One region of the Agrobacterium sp. 5Ca50 genome, then DNA from elsewhere that is predicted to be linked to it. Evidence: predicted binding sites of a transcription regulator. Region 1 holds the regulator's gene; the other holds the start of a gene.
What was found. The regulator HrcA, encoded in region 1, represses chaperone genes, less so after heat shock. The targets are predictions, from matches to a motif close to GTTAGCACTCNCNNNNNGNGAGTGCTAAC.

Region 1 (4,243 bases):
CCAATATGGGGAGTTCCCTTGCCGGTCTGATGGCGCTTGAGGACACCCGCGCCGCAGAGTTTTTAGCCAGCATGCCAGAGGTCAACAAACAACAGATCGCATCAGCAGGGTTTTCCATGGGCGCATTCCGCGCCTGGCAGGCTGCAGCTCTGACCGACACTATCACCGCGACGGTGGCGGTGAACTGGATGGCCACAGCAAAGAGTCTGATGGTGCCGGGTAACAACCAGCTGCGTGGTGGTTCTGCTTGGCACATGGCCCATCCGGGCCTTATCCAGTTTCTGGATTATCCCGATGTTGCAAGCCTTGTGGCACCGCGGCCCATGCTGGTCTTTGCCGGCAAGGAAGACAGGCTTTTTCCCGTCAGCTCCGTCACTGAAGCCTTGCAAAAAATGGGGCGTGTATGGGCTGCATGGCAGCGTGCAGACTGTCTGGACAGCAAAATCTGGCCCGGCGCCCATGTTTTCGAGGCCGAGCAGCAGGACTACGCCTTTGATTGGCTGGATCGGCGATTCTCCCGATCCTGACACTAAAAAACCCCGGTTGATGACCGGGGTTTAAAAGTTTCAAACGCTGGTGATCAGAGATCACGCATCTTTTTCATTCAGGCTGCCAGTACCTGGCTCAGCCCCTGCTGCGGCTTCACCCTTTGGGCCACCCTTGGCAACACCAACCATGGCAGGACGCAGAACACGGTCACCAATGGTGAAGCCTGCCTGAACGACCTGAACAACTGTATTGTTGGGAACCGCAGGGTTTGGAATTTCAAACATTGCCTGGTGGAAGTTCGGGTCGAACTTTTCACCTTCCGCTTCGATCTTGCGGACACCGTGGCGTTCAAGGGTCGAAAGCATCGAACGCTCGGTCATTTCAACGCCTTCGATAAGACCTGCAATGCCGGCTTCAGCATTTTCCTTCAGCTCGGCAGGAATTGCTTCGAGCGCGCGACGAAGATTATCCGATACGGCCAGCATATCGCGGGCAAAACCAGCCACCGAATAAGCCTTGGCATCCTTCACATCGCGTTCTGTGCGGCGACGCAGGTTGTCCATTTCAGCAGCAAGGCGCAGGAACTTGTCGCGCAGGTCGTTGTTTTCCGCCTTTAGCGCCTCGGAAGGATCAGGTGTTTCTTCGACAGGCGCGGAATTTTCATCAACCGTAGCGTCCGCTACAGTTTCTTCATATGCCGTTTCCGCTTGCTTTGCGTCAGATCCGGTCTTGTTCGTGTCGTCGGTCATGACGGTCTCCAGATTAAATTTTGATGTTGCGCCCGATATCGATGTTTGACGGGCAAAAATCAAGGCTTAGCCGCCATTCGGTGCGCAAAGAACTGTCAGTTGAGGAATATGGCAGCTAACTATAGCGGTTTTCGCGATAACCGCCCCATCAACTGTGCCGTATAATCGACCATCGGCACAATACGGGAATAGTTTAGCCTTGTCGGCCCGATAACGCCAACAGCACCAACAATGCGATTGTCATTATCACGGTAAGGCGCGACGATCAGCGATGAACCGGACAGAGAAAACAACTTGTTTTCCGCCCCGATAAAAATACGTACCCCCGGCCCGCTTTCAGCCAGGTCGAGAATTTCAATCAGATTGTCCTTGCGCTCCAGATCGTCAAACAGCAGGCGCAGGCGATCCATATCTTCTTCGCTGCCAAGCCCTTCCAGCAGATTGGAGCGTCCCCGAACAATAAGACGGCCGGGTTTACCCTCTTCGCTATCGCCGGCCCAAACGGCCAGACCACGTTCCACCAGATCCTGCGCCAATGTACCAAGTTCGGTCTGCACCTGTAATTTCAGCGCATTCAGTTCACTTCGCAGTTCATCCAGTGTCTGCCCGGACAAGTGGGCATTGATAAAATTGGCAGCCTCCGTCAACTGCGAAGATGTGATGCCGGCCGGCAGATCAATGATACGGTTTTCCACCTGATTGTGTTCACCGACCAGAATGGCGAGTGCTTTGAACGGCTCAAGCCGGATGAACTCGACATGTTTGATGACCACATCGTTTTTGGTGGTTATGACTAGCCCAGCGCCCCGCGACATGCCCGACAGGGTCTGGCTGGCCTGCGTCATCATTCCCTGCAGGGGTTGTTCGCGATTGGACAGTGGCGCGATATTCCGATCGATATTGGCGCGTTCGTCATCAGACAAGTTTCCGACCTGCATGAAGGCATCGACAAAAAACCTTAGGCCCGAATGTGTCGGCAGGCGGCCCGCACTGATATGCGGCGAATAAATAAGTCCGAGCTCCTCCAGATCGCTCATCACATTGCGAACGGAGGCAGGTGAAAGCGACATGGGCAAAAGCCGCGACAGGTTACGCGACCCGAGCGGCTCTCCCGTCTCGAGATAACTTTCCACGATACGGCGGAAGATTTCGCGCGAACGTTCGTCGAGCGACGCGAATTGATCCTGTGCTATCGGAATGGAAAAACCCATATTGACCGTCATCTCTGTCGATTGCCTGAGACCATCAACTATAATCACTGATCGACCTTCGGCAAAACGGAAATTCCACTTCCCAAGATCGGTTTTGCGGCGCAAAACCGGGATAGATGGGCCAGAGCCTTCCAATTGCTTGGGAAAGGCACTAGAAGGCTCCGACCAATTCAAGAGGAGTCCGTCATGCGGCCGTCAGGCAGAAAAACAGACCAGATGCGCAAGGTTTCATTCGAGCGCAATTTTTCCAAGCACGCCGAGGGCTCCTGTCTCGTCAAGTTTGGCGATACGCATGTACTTTGCACTGCGAGCCTTGAAGAAAAGACCCCACCATGGCTGCGCAACAGCGGCAAGGGCTGGGTGACTGCTGAATATGGCATGCTGCCGCGCTCTACCCATGAACGCATGAAGCGCGAAGCTGCATCCGGCAAGCAGGGTGGACGCACACAGGAAATCCAGCGCCTTATTGGCCGTTCCTTGCGCGCTGTCGTTGACCTGCAGGCGCTGGGCGAACGCCAGATCAGCATCGACTGCGACGTCATTCAGGCAGACGGCGGTACCCGTACCGCTTCCATTACCGGCGCATGGATTGCCCTTCATGACTGCCTGAAGTGGATGGAAAGCCGCAACATGCTGAAGGTCGAAAAGGTTCTCAAAGACCATATCGCTGCCATTTCCTGCGGTATTTTCGCGAACCAGCCAGTTATCGATCTCGATTATCTTGAAGATTCGTCTGCTGAAACGGACGCAAACTTCGTCATTACCGGTTCCGGCGGTATCGTTGAAATCCAGGGGACTGCCGAAGGCGCACCGTTTAGCGAGCAGGAATTCCTGACGCTGCTCGGTCTTGCCAAGACAGGCTGCGCTGAACTGGTTTCCCTGCAAAAGCAGGCAATCGCCTGAGATCTGGATAAGACATGCGTAAACTCGACACCCGCACCATCGTCGTTGCCAGCCACAACAAGGGCAAGATTGCAGAAATCGCCGAACTGATCGGACCTTTCGGTTTTTCGGCAAAGTCGGCGGCAGAACTGAACTTCGAAGAGCCGGATGAAACCGGCACGACTTTCGAAGAAAATGCTGCGATCAAGGCGCTGGCCTCGGCAAAGGCTTCCGGTCTTCCAGCTTTGTCCGACGACTCCGGCCTGGTGATTGATGCGCTCGACGGCGCCCCCGGCGTTTACACCGCCAATTGGGCAGAAACCGCCGATGGTACGCGCGATTTCGCCATGGCCATGGAAAAGGTTGAAAAGGCGCTTGCTGACAAAGGTGTGACGGATCCAAAGGATCGTGCCGCCCGCTTCGTCAGTGTTTTGTGCCTTGCTTGGCCTGATGGTCACACGGAAATGTTCCGTGGCGAGATCGAAGGAACTGTTGTGTGGCCGCCACGCGGCACGGCAGGTTTCGGTTACGATCCGGTGTTCCAGCCGGAAGGTTTTGACACGACGTTCGGTGAAATGCCGTCTGAACAGAAACATGGCTGGAAGCCAGGCGATGCGACTGCACTTTCGCACCGTGCCCGCGCCTTCAAGCTTTTTGTTGAAAGCTGCCTCGAAGCATGATGACCAGCGCCCGGAGCGGTACTCTATCTGCACCCGGTGCTACTCTATTGCCTGATACCGGGGAACCCGGTTTCGGAATATATGTGCATTGGCCATTTTGCGCGGCCAAATGTCCTTACTGCGATTTCAATAGTCATGTCCGCCACAAGCCGGTCGATCAGGAGCGTTTTACAGCTGCGTTTCTGAAGGAAATGCAGACCATGCGCACGCTTGGTGGCCCTAAGGTCGTCAG
Region 2 (4,243 bases), 560 kb from region 1:
CGCGTGCATTAACGTTACAAGACGAGTATTGGCGAAAACAAAAAAAGGGCGATCCGAAGATCGCCCTTTCGTAAACGAAACGGGTAGGACTGATTAGAAGTCCATACCACCCATACCGCCCATGCCGCCGCCTGGAAGAGCCGGAGCATCCTTCTTTGGCAGTTCAGCAATCATGGCTTCAGTGGTGATCAGCAGGGAAGCAACCGAAGCTGCATTCTGCAGAGCTGTACGAACAACCTTGACAGGGTCAACGATGCCGAGAGCGATCAGGTCGCCATATTCGCCAGTCTGAGCGTTGTAGCCATAGTTGTCTTCGTTCTTTTCAAGGATCTTGCCAACAACGATAGAAGCTTCGTCACCAGCGTTGTCAGCGATCTGGCGAACCAGAGCCTGCAGAGCGCGGCGAACGATGTTCACGCCAGCTTCCTGATCGTCGTTCTCACCCTTGACAGTGATCTTCGTGGAAGAACGCAGCAGGGCAACGCCGCCGCCTGGTACGATACCTTCCTGAACAGCAGCGCGCGTCGCGTTGAGAGCGTCGTCGATGCGATCCTTCTTTTCCTTAACTTCAACTTCTGTCGAACCGCCAACGCGGATAACAGCAACGCCGCCAGCGAGCTTAGCAAGACGTTCCTGCAGCTTTTCGCGGTCGTAGTCAGAAGAAGTTTCTTCGATCTGAGCCTTGATCTGGGCAACGCGGCCTTCGATGTCGGACTTCTGGCCGGAGCCGTCTACGATCGTTGTGTTTTCCTTGGAGATCGAAACCTTCTTCGCCTTGCCGAGCATGTCGAGCGTAACGTTTTCGAGCTTGATGCCGAGGTCTTCGGAGATCACTGTACCACCGGTCAGGATGGCGATGTCTTCGAGCATGGCCTTGCGGCGGTCGCCGAAGCCAGGAGCCTTAACAGCAGCGATCTTCAGGCCGCCACGCAGCTTGTTGACGACGAGCGTTGCAAGAGCTTCGCCTTCTACGTCTTCAGCGATGATAACGAGTGGCTTGCCGGTCTGAACAACAGCTTCGAGAACTGGCAGCATAGCCTGCAGGTTCGAAAGCTTCTTTTCGTGGAGAAGGATGTATGCGTCTTCGAGATCCGCAATCATCTTTTCTGGGTTGGTTACGAAGTAAGGGGACAGGTAACCGCGGTCGAACTGCATGCCTTCAACGACTTCGAGTTCGGTTTCAGCAGTCTTGGCTTCTTCAACGGTGATAACACCTTCGTTGCCAACCTTCTGCATTGCTTCAGCAATGTCGAGACCGATCTGACGTTCGCCGTTTGCAGAGATCGTACCGACCTGTGCAACTTCTTCGGACGTGTTGATCTTCTTTGCCTTTGCCTGCAGGTCCTTGACGACTTCTGCAACAGCGAGGTCGATACCGCGCTTCAGGTCCATTGGGTTCATGCCAGCTGCAACGGCCTTTGCGCCTTCGCGAACGATAGCCTGCGCCAGAACGGTAGCGGTCGTGGTGCCGTCACCTGCAATGTCGTTGGTCTTGGATGCAACTTCGCGAACGAGCTGTGCGCCCATGTTCTCGAACTTGTCTTCCAGTTCGATTTCCTTGGCGACCGAAACGCCGTCCTTGGTGATGCGTGGTGCGCCGAAGGACTTGTCGATAACAACGTTACGACCTTTAGGGCCGAGAGTTACCTTCACTGCGTCTGCAAGAATGTCTACGCCGCGCAGCATCTTTTCGCGTGCGCTGCGGCCGAATTTTACTTCTTTAGCTGCCATTTTCAAAACTCCTGGTTTCGAATTGCCGGACGGTGTCCGGCTTAAAATTTAAGGAAACGACGGGTTCGGCAGATTAGCCGATGATACCCATGATGTCGGATTCCTTCATGATCAGAAGGTCTTCACCGTCGAGCTTGACTTCGGTGCCGGACCACTTGCCGAACAGAACGCGGTCGCCAGCCTTGACGTCGAGAGCGACGACCTTGCCGGACTCATCACGAGCGCCGGAACCGACGGCGACGATTTCGCCTTCCTGTGGCTTTTCCTTAGCGGTATCAGGAATGATGATGCCGCCCTTGGTCTTTGCTTCGGACTCAACGCGACGAACGACAACGCGGTCGTGAAGCGGGCGGAAAGTTGTGCTTGCCATTGTCTAATCCCTCGATCAAATGACATTCATGGATCTTGTGATCCATCTGGATAGTGTTAGCACTCCCTGTATGTGAGTGCCAGCGAGACGGAGATAAGCAGGCTACCTGTACGAGTCAAGGACAGCCTGTCGGAAAAATTTCATGTAAAATGGTTACTGCGTCTGCATGACAGATTTTTTGCGCCCCGACATTTCGACGACCCGCCCCTCATTTTTTGAGTTGACTGCGACCTTTGCCCGGATCGGCCTGCTTAGCTTTGGCGGCCCGGCTGGTCAGATCGGCATGATGCACCGTATCTTGGTTGATGAACGCCGTTGGATCTCTGAGGAGCGGTTTCTACATGCTTTGAATTATTGCATGCTGCTGCCCGGTCCAGAAGCACAACAACTTGCCACCTATTGCGGTTGGCTTTTACATGGTAGGCGCGGTGGCATCATTGCCGGAACACTTTTTATTCTGCCCGGCTTTATCGTCATCGTGGCGCTCGCGGCAGCTTACGCGCTTTATCAGGATACCCACTGGCTGCCAGCATTGTTGTCAGGTCTGAAAGCTGGCGTTCTCGCCATCGTCATTGAAGCACTGCTGCGGGTGGCAAAACGTGCCCTTGTCAGTCGGTCTCTTATGTATATCGCTGGCGCAGCATTCATTGCTCTGTTTCTGTTTGGTCTGCCATTCCCGTTGGTGATCCTGATCGCCGGTGCTGTCGGTTGGTTTGTGGCGCGAAGAGCCATGACCTCCAGTGCAGCTGGTGAGCAATCACCTTCTTTAGGAAGCGCGCCAAAGATCGACGTGCCGCCTTTGCACAAAAGAGCGGTCGGCCTGCTGTGCGGTATTGCTATCTGGCAAATCCCCTTTGCCTTGATCTGGATTTTTGCGGCACCTGAAACCCTGGCGCAATTGCAAACCTTCTTCTCAAAGATGGCCGTTGTGACATTTGGCGGTGCCTATGCGGTGCTGGCCTATGTGGCGCAGATTGCTGTCGAAAACCATGGCTGGATGACAGCAGGTGAAATGCTTGATGGTCTGGCTCTTTCGGAGGCGACGCCTGGTCCGCTGGTGCTGGTACTGTCCTACATCGGTTTTCTCGCAGCGTTCAGAAATCCCGGTCTGCTTGATCCGCTTTTGGCAGGTGTCATGGGGGCAAGTGTTGCGGCATGGGCAACCTTCGTACCCAGCTTTATTTTCATTTTTCTTGGTGCACCTTACATGGAAAGTGCGCGCCACAACCGCAGGCTTTCTGCCGCCTTGTCAGCAATCACCGCTGCCGTCGTTGGTGTCATTCTCAATCTTTCTGTCTGGTTTGGCCTGCATGTGCTGTTTCGGGATGTCGAGCGTGTGGCGCTCGTCCCTGTCATCAATCTCAACCTGTCGGTGCCGGTGTGGAACACGCTGGATCCGGTTGCGCTCGCACTGTTTGTGGCCTCAACACTGATGCTGTTTCGCTTCAAGCTTGGCATGGTGCCGGTTTTGGCGTTGTGCATCGCCGCCGGTTTCGCCCGCCTCTGGGTCGGCGGTTAACCGCCGTAACGTCAACTTGCCTTTCAATCCGGTGGCTTTTTTTCTTGCCATCGACGTTGCGCTTTGCAATGTCAGCCTCAATTGTCTTTTACCCGGAAAGTACTCATGGCCCACCGCATAACCACTCTTGGCGACATTACCGAGCAGTTCGACGTCATTCTGTCTGATGTATGGGGTGTTTTGCACAACGGCGTTTCGGCATTTCCGGATGCGGCCGTCGCCTTGGAAGAAGCGCGCAAGGTGGGCAAGACCGTGGTGCTGATTACCAATTCTCCGCGCCCGGCGCCCGGTGTGATTGCTCAGTTGCGCGTGCTCGGCATTCCCGATACTGCCTATGACCGCATCATCACCTCAGGCGACGTGACACGTGGACTGATCGCCGAAGGCCCAAGCAAGGTTTTCCTGCTCGGACCGGAACGTGACCTGCCGTTGCTCGACGGACTGGACGTTGAAATCGTACCAGAAGCCGACGCGGAATCGGTCGTCTGCACCGGCTTCTTCGATGATGAAACCGAAACACCTGAAGACTACACCGATATGCTGAAGGGCTTTATTGCCCGCTCCGTACCAATGATCTGTGCAAACCCCGATCTGGTGGTTGAGCGCGGCGAGCGCATCATTCC

Region 2: the regulator HrcA is predicted to act here: its motif matches at 2,157-2,185, upstream of groES (co-chaperone GroES).

Annotation. Positions count from the first base shown of each region.
Region 1 covers NZ_AP026438.1:3,556,523-3,560,765, reverse strand. Annotated here, with positions in the region: gene ACZ5FM_RS17075 (dienelactone hydrolase family protein) at 1-527, shown strand, start outside; gene grpE (nucleotide exchange factor GrpE) at 588-1,238, opposite strand; gene hrcA (heat-inducible transcriptional repressor HrcA) at 1,358-2,449, opposite strand; gene rph (ribonuclease PH) at 2,636-3,352, shown strand; gene rdgB (RdgB/HAM1 family non-canonical purine NTP pyrophosphatase) at 3,367-4,011, shown strand; gene hemW (radical SAM family heme chaperone HemW) at 4,011-4,243, shown strand, end outside.
Region 2 covers NZ_AP026438.1:420,687-424,929, forward strand. Annotated here, with positions in the region: gene groL (chaperonin GroEL) at 94-1,731, opposite strand; gene groES (co-chaperone GroES) at 1,805-2,101, opposite strand; gene chrA (chromate efflux transporter) at 2,268-3,620, shown strand; gene ACZ5FM_RS02020 (TIGR01459 family HAD-type hydrolase) at 3,726-4,243, shown strand, end outside.